Regions from separate parts of the Janthinobacterium sp. NKUCC08_JDC genome, predicted to be linked through region 1. Evidence: riboswitches for the same ligand, from Rfam matches in the RefSeq annotation. Region 1 holds a riboswitch; the other holds the start of a gene.
What was found. Region 1 has a riboswitch for thiamine pyrophosphate ahead of KO538_RS02195 (TonB-dependent siderophore receptor). Riboswitches for the same ligand answer to the same signal wherever they lie in the genome.

Region 2: another riboswitch for thiamine pyrophosphate. It lies ahead of thiC (phosphomethylpyrimidine synthase ThiC); the one in region 1 lies ahead of KO538_RS02195 (TonB-dependent siderophore receptor).

Annotation. Positions count from the first base shown of each region.
Region 1 is NZ_JAHKQW010000001.1:457,217-460,579, forward strand. It holds gene KO538_RS02185 (hypothetical protein) at 1-273, opposite strand, end outside; gene KO538_RS02190 (iron-containing alcohol dehydrogenase) at 417-1,574, shown strand; TPP riboswitch at 1,642-1,739, shown strand; gene KO538_RS02195 (TonB-dependent siderophore receptor) at 1,825-3,363, shown strand, end outside.
Region 2 is NZ_JAHKQW010000015.1:54,327-57,689, reverse strand. It holds gene KO538_RS25030 (ATP-binding protein) at 1-429, shown strand, start outside; gene KO538_RS25025 (response regulator) at 458-1,264, shown strand; gene KO538_RS25020 (hypothetical protein) at 1,303-1,560, shown strand; TPP riboswitch at 1,644-1,759, shown strand; gene thiC (phosphomethylpyrimidine synthase ThiC) at 1,839-3,363, shown strand, end outside.

The DNA.
Region 1 (3,363 bases):
AACAATCGGCCCCGCCTTGAACAGCGCCTCCTTCATGGCCGTGTCCAGGCGCGCATCGCGGCGGCGCATCCATTCGAGCAGCATGGCCGCTTCCTTGCGGCTCGTGTCGCCCGCATGCGCGAGCACGCGGCGCAGTTCCGGGTCCGTGCACGCCTCGAAACGCTGGCTGTTCAAGTCCAGCGCCTGCAGCGCGGCGATGGTGGCGCCGATGGCGCGGTGCATGTCGAGCGCGGTGGCCGGCAGGCCGGATTCTTCCAGTGGGACGGTGGTCATGCGCATTCCTTTTTCGCGTGGTGGTGACATCGGCTGCATTCTCCACCGCGCGGGCGAAAAGCTCAAGCGTCCACGACACGTTTCCACCCGTTCGGCCATAATCATGGCTCAGCAACAGCCTAAACCTCAGCGGCAGGAGCCCCATGTTCAATTTCGACTTTTACAATCCAACGCAAATCCTCTTCGGCCAGGGCCAGATCGCCGCCATCACGGCGCTGATCCCGCCCCATGCCAGAGTGCTCATGACGTATGGCGGGGGCAGCATCAAGCAGAACGGCGTCTATGATGAAGTCAAGGCGGCGCTGGCCGGGCATACGATGACCGAGTTTGCCGGCATCGAACCCAATCCCAGCTATGAAACCCTGATGCAAGCCGTGGCCCTCGTGAAAAGCGAGCGCATCGATTTCCTGCTGGCCGTCGGCGGCGGCTCTGTGGTCGATGGCACCAAGTTCATCGCCGCGGCTGCCCTGCACGAGGGTGAGGCATGGGACATCCTGGCCAAGGGCGGCAAGATCGTCGAGGCCGCCCTGCCCTTCGGCACTGTCTTGACGTTACCGGCCACGGGGTCCGAAATGAATGGCTCGGCCGTGATCACGCGCAAGGCCACGCAGGAAAAGCGCTCGTTCATGAGCCGCAAGGTGTATCCGAAATTCTCCGTGCTGGACCCGTCGAAAACGTTCACCTTGCCGCTGCGCCAGGTGGGCAATGGCGTCGTCGACGCGTTCGCGCATGTGATGGAGCAATACCTGACCTACCCTGTGAACGCCTCCGTGCAGGACCGCTTTGCCGAAGGCATCCTGCTGACCCTGATCGAGGAAGGCCCGAAGGCGCTGTCGCATCCGGATGACTACGACGTGCGCGCCAACGTGATGTGGAGCGCCACCCTGGCCTTGAACGGCCTGATCGGCGTGGGCGTGCCGCAGGACTGGTCCACGCACGCCATCGGCCACGAATTGACGGCCTTGTACGAGCTCGACCATGCGCAAACCCTGGCCATCATCCTGCCCAGCATGCTGCGCGTGCGCAAGCAGGCCAAGCGCGCCAAGCTGCTGCAGTACGCGGCCCGCGTCTGGGGCCTGGACGGCGGCGACGAAGATGGCCGCATCGAGGCGGCCATCGCGCGCACGGAATTCTTCTTCCGCCACATGGGCGTCAAGACGCGTCTGGCCGACTACGGCCTGAACCATGCGAGCGTGGATGCAGTCGTGTCCGCCCTGGAAGCGCACGGCATGACGGCGCTGGGCGAACAGCGTGAAATCACGCCCGCCATCAGCCGCAAGGTGCTGGAACTGAGCCTGTAGATTCGCACCACACTGTTGTAAAACGGTCAGCAGGGTGGGACAGCTGGCCGTGCTTCATGCTAAGCTGTCATTTCGCTAGGGGTCCTGGAGCAGTCATCCGGGTGAGAGATACCCTTCGTACCTGATCTGGATAATGCCAGCGAAGGAAAGCGCAAAGTACCTCCCTCCTTTGATAGCTCCTGCGTTGGCGCCAGCCGAACAAGCAGCCTGCCGTGCTCTTTACAGAGACGGCTTGAACCACGAGCAATCTATGTCCACACCGAATTTATCCGTTTCTGTTTTGACCCTGGCGATCCTACACGCGTTTGCCGCACCGGCCTTTGCCGCGAATGACGCCGCCGAAACCGCCGACCCGCAGGCCCAGAGCATGGCCGAAGTCGTCGTCACGGCCAGCAAGGCGCCGGCCGCCAAGCGCGCCTCCGTCGGTGGTTTTTCCGACGCGCCGCTGCTGCAGACACCGGCGTCCGTCACCGTCATTTCGCAAAAAGACATGCAGGACTTGCAGATCCGTAATCTCAGCGATGCCGTCAAGCTCGACGCCAGCATCAACGACGCCTACAACGCCGTCGGCTATGCGGAACAGTTTTCCATCCGCGGCTTCAAGCTCGACAACAATTCCAGCTACCGCAAGGATGGCGTGGCCATTCCTGGCGACACGCAAATTCCGCTGGAAAACAAGGAACGCATCGAAGTACTGAAGGGCCTGGCAGGCTTGCAGGCTGGCGTGGCCGCGCCGGGCGGCGTGATCGACTTCATCGTCAAGCGCCCCACCGCCGCACCGCTGCGCACCGTCACCGTGGAAACGCGCGAGCGTGGCACCCTGTATGGCGCCGTCGACCTGGGCGGCCGCCTGGAAGACACGCGCTTCGGCTACCGGGTCAACGTGGCGGCCGAGCGCCTGCGCTCCTACATCAAGGGCGCGGACGGCAACCGCAAATTCATTTCAGGCGCCTTCGACTGGCAAATTTCGCCGCAAGCGCTGCTGCAACTCGATGCCGACTACCAGGACAAGGCGCAGGCGACGGCGCCCGGCTTCCAGCTGCTGAATAACACGACCTTGCCGACCGGCATCAGCGCCGACGCCATGCTCAACCTGCAGCCGTGGACGCGCCCCGTGGAAACCGTCACCAGCAATATCGGCCTGCGCTTCCAGTACGCGTTCAATGACGACTGGCGCGCGACCTTATCTGCCAACCAGCACTCGTTCAAGCGCGACGACTACACGGCCTTCCCCTACGGCTGCAGCGCGCAAGATCTGTACCCTGGCTTCTGCGGCAATGGCGACTACGACGTGTATGACTACCGCAGCCTGGGCGAGACGAAAAAGCCGCTGAGCGCGCAAGCCATGATCCAGGGCAAGTTCGCCACCGGTACCCTGCGCCATGAATTCACGGCCGGCGTCTCGACCTTCCGCCGCAAGGACCGCGCGGGACTGTACGTGTACGACTGGGCTGGCGTGAGCAACATCTACCACCCGCAGATCGTCGACATGTCGACCGGTGTGCAAGGCCCCGTGCGCCTGGTGCGCAAGGACACGGAAAACTCCGTCTTCGTGCAGGATATCGTCAGCCTGGCGCCGAACTGGAAGCTGCATGGCGGCTTGCGCCATATCGATGTCGACGGCTACCAGTATGTGCTGAAGGCCGACAAGGAAATCCGCGCCAAGCACGATTTCCTGCTGCCCAACGTGTCGCTCGTCTACACCCCGCTCGACAATGTGTCCGTGTACGCGGCCTATTCGCAGGGCATGGAACATGGCGGCACGGCCGACCGCAAGGCGATGAATGCC
Region 2 (3,363 bases), on a different contig from region 1:
CAGGAGCCGCAGGAAAGCCAGCGCACCTTGCTGTACGTGGAAGACAATCCCGCCAACCTGGCGCTGGTGGAGCAATTGATCGCCCGCCGCAGCGATTTGAAATTGCTCACGGCCATCGATGCGCACCTGGGCATCGACCTGGCGCGCACGTATCAGCCGGACGTGATCTTGATGGACATCAACCTGCCCGGCATCAGCGGTTTCGGCGCCCTGCATATCCTGCACGACGACCCGCTGACGAAACATATTCCCGTGATGGCGCTGTCGGCCAACGCCGTGCCGCGCGACATCGAGAAGGGCCTGGAAGCGGGCTTCTTCCGCTACCTGACCAAGCCGATCAAGGTCGTCGAATTCATGGATGCGCTCGACGTGGCCCTGCACCATGCGGCCGCGCACGGCCTGGCCGACGACATTCACGCAATACGCTAATTCAGCATTTATTTTTAGGAATACCGCCATGCTTCAAGCCACCGAGATTCTGAACGCCAGCATCCTCATCGTAGATGACCAGGAGGCGAACGTCATGCTGCTGGAACAGGTGCTGCGCAATGCCGGCTATACGCGCATCACGTCCACCATGGACCCGCAAGCCGTGCGTGCGCTGCACCAGCAGCACCGCTACGACCTGATCCTGCTCGACCTGCAGATGCCGGAAATGGATGGCTTCGAGGTCATGGAAGGCTTGCGCGACATCGAGGCGGGCAGCTATCTGCCCGTGCTGGTGATCACGGCCCAGCCCGGCCACAAGCTGCGCGCGCTGCAGGCGGGCGCCAAGGACTTCGTCAGCAAGCCGTTCGATCTGGTGGAAGTCAAGACGCGCATCCACAACATGCTGGAAGTGCGCCTGCTGTACCAGAAGCTGGCCGAATACAACAAGTCGCTGGAACAGATGGTGGAAGAGCGCACGGCGGAACTGCGCGAAAGCGAAGCGCGCTTCCAGCGCTTCACGGAACTGTCGTCCGACTGGTACTGGGAACAGGATGCGCAGGGCAATCTGACGCGCTTTTCCGGCCCCGTGGCTGAAATGCTGGGCATCGGCAGCGAGCAAGAGCCGCAGCGCTGGAACGCCACCGAACGAGCGCTGCTCGACGCAAAAATTGCCGCGCGCGAACCATTTCTCGATTTCATCTACAGCCGCGCCAACCTCGACGGCAGCACGCAGTACCTGCAGGTGAGCGGCGAACCGATGTTCGACAATGGCAGCCGCTTCATCGGCTACCGCGGCATCGGCCTCGATGTCACGGAGCGCCATCGCATTGCCTGATTTATACTGGGTGCTATCGATACTGACCAGGAAAAATCATGACTGACAAATCAACGCCGCAATACTGGTTCCCCGCCAAGACCTATGGCTGGGGCTGGGGCTTGCCCATCACGTGGCAGGGCTGGCTGGTGTTCCTGGCCGCGCTGGCGCTGTTCGCCTGCGGCGCTTTCCTGTTCCCGCCGCAGACCATGCTCGTGGGCTACATCGTCTATGAAGTGGCCATCGTTGCCGTGCTCATTTTCATCTGCCAGCTGAAGGGTGAACCGACCAGCTGGCGCTGGGGTAAGAAGAAGTAGAGCGATGTACAAAGACGACACCTGCAAGAAATCATCTGGCCGCGCGGCGTGAACCGCGTATAATTGGCTCGCTGCCGCAAGGCGGCAAACGCTAGGGGTCCTGCCTTTCGCTGTGGAAACACGGTGCAAGCGCGGGTGAGAAATACCCTCCGAACCTGATCTGGATAATGCCAGCGAAGGGAAGCTTTAGGATGAACGCACCCCGCTTTTCCGCGTGCGCGCAGCCGAACCTCCTTAGCTGGCTCCAGGCTTAAAAATAGTCTAGCCAAGGAGCCAAAATGAACGCCAACCCGAAATTCCTCTCCGCCACCGCCACGGTCGACGAAGCCGCCATCGCGCCACTGCCCAATTCGCGCAAGATCTATGTTGAAGGCAGCCGCCCCGACATCCGCGTGCCCATGCGCGAGATCAGCCAGTCCGACACGGAAGCGTCGTTCGGCGGCGAAAAGAACCCGCCGATCTACGTCTACGACACTTCCGGCCCGTACACGGACCCGGACGTGCAGATCGACATCCGCTCGGGCCTCGACACGCCGCGCCTGCCGTGGATCGTCGAACGTGCCGATACGGAAGAATTGCCGGGCCCGACCTCCGACTACGGCATCGCCCGCCTGGCGGACCCGAAGCTGGCCGAACTGCGTTTCAACCTGCACCGCAAGCCGCGCCGCGCCATCGCCGGCAAGAACGTGACGCAAATGCATTACGCGCGCCAGGGCATCATCACGCCGGAAATGGAATTCGTGGCCATCCGCGAAAACATGCGCCGCCAGGAATATTTGCGTGAGCTGAAAGCGTCCGGTCCCATGGGCGAGCGCCTGGCCGACCTGATGGGCCGCCAGCATCCGGGCCAGTCGTTCGGCGCCAGCATCCCGGCCGAGATCACGCCGGAATTCGTGCGCGAGGAAATCGCCCGTGGCCGCGCCATCATCCCCGCCAACATCAACCACCCGGAAGTCGAGCCGATGATTATCGGCCGCAATTTCCTCGTAAAAATCAACGCGAATATCGGCAATTCCGCCGTCACCTCGTCGATCGGCGAGGAAGTGGAAAAGATGACCTGGGCCATCCGCTGGGGCGGCGACAACGTGATGGATCTGTCGACCGGCAAGCACATCCATGAGACGCGCGAATGGATCGTGCGCAACAGCCCCGTGCCGATCGGCACCGTGCCCATCTATCAGGCACTGGAAAAGGTCAATGGCAAGGCCGAAGATTTAACTTGGGAAATTTTCCGCGACACCCTGATCGAGCAGGCCGAGCAGGGCGTCGACTACTTCACCATCCACGCGGGCGTGCTGCTGCGCTATGTGCCGATGACAGCCAAGCGCCTGACGGGCATCGTGTCGCGCGGCGGCTCCATCATGGCGAAATGGTGTCTGGCGCATCACCAGGAATCGTTCCTGTACACGCATTTCGAAGAGATTTGCGAAATCATGAAAGCGTACGACGTGTCGTTCTCGCTGGGCGACGGCTTGCGTCCCGGCTCCATCTACGACGCCAACGACGAGGCGCAGCTGGGCGAACTGAAAACCCTGGGCGAGCTGACGCAAGTCGCGTGGAAGCACGATGTGCAAGTGATGATCGAGGGGCCTGGCCACGTGCCGATGCAGCTCATTAAAGAAAACATGGACTTGCAGCTGGAACAGTGCGGCGAAGCGCCGTTCTATACCTTGGGGCCATTGACGACGGACATCGCGCCCGGCTACGACCACATCACGTCCGGCATCGGCGCGGCCATGATCGGCTGGTATGGCACGGCCATGCTGTGCTACGTGACGCCGAAGGAACATCTGGGCTTGCCCA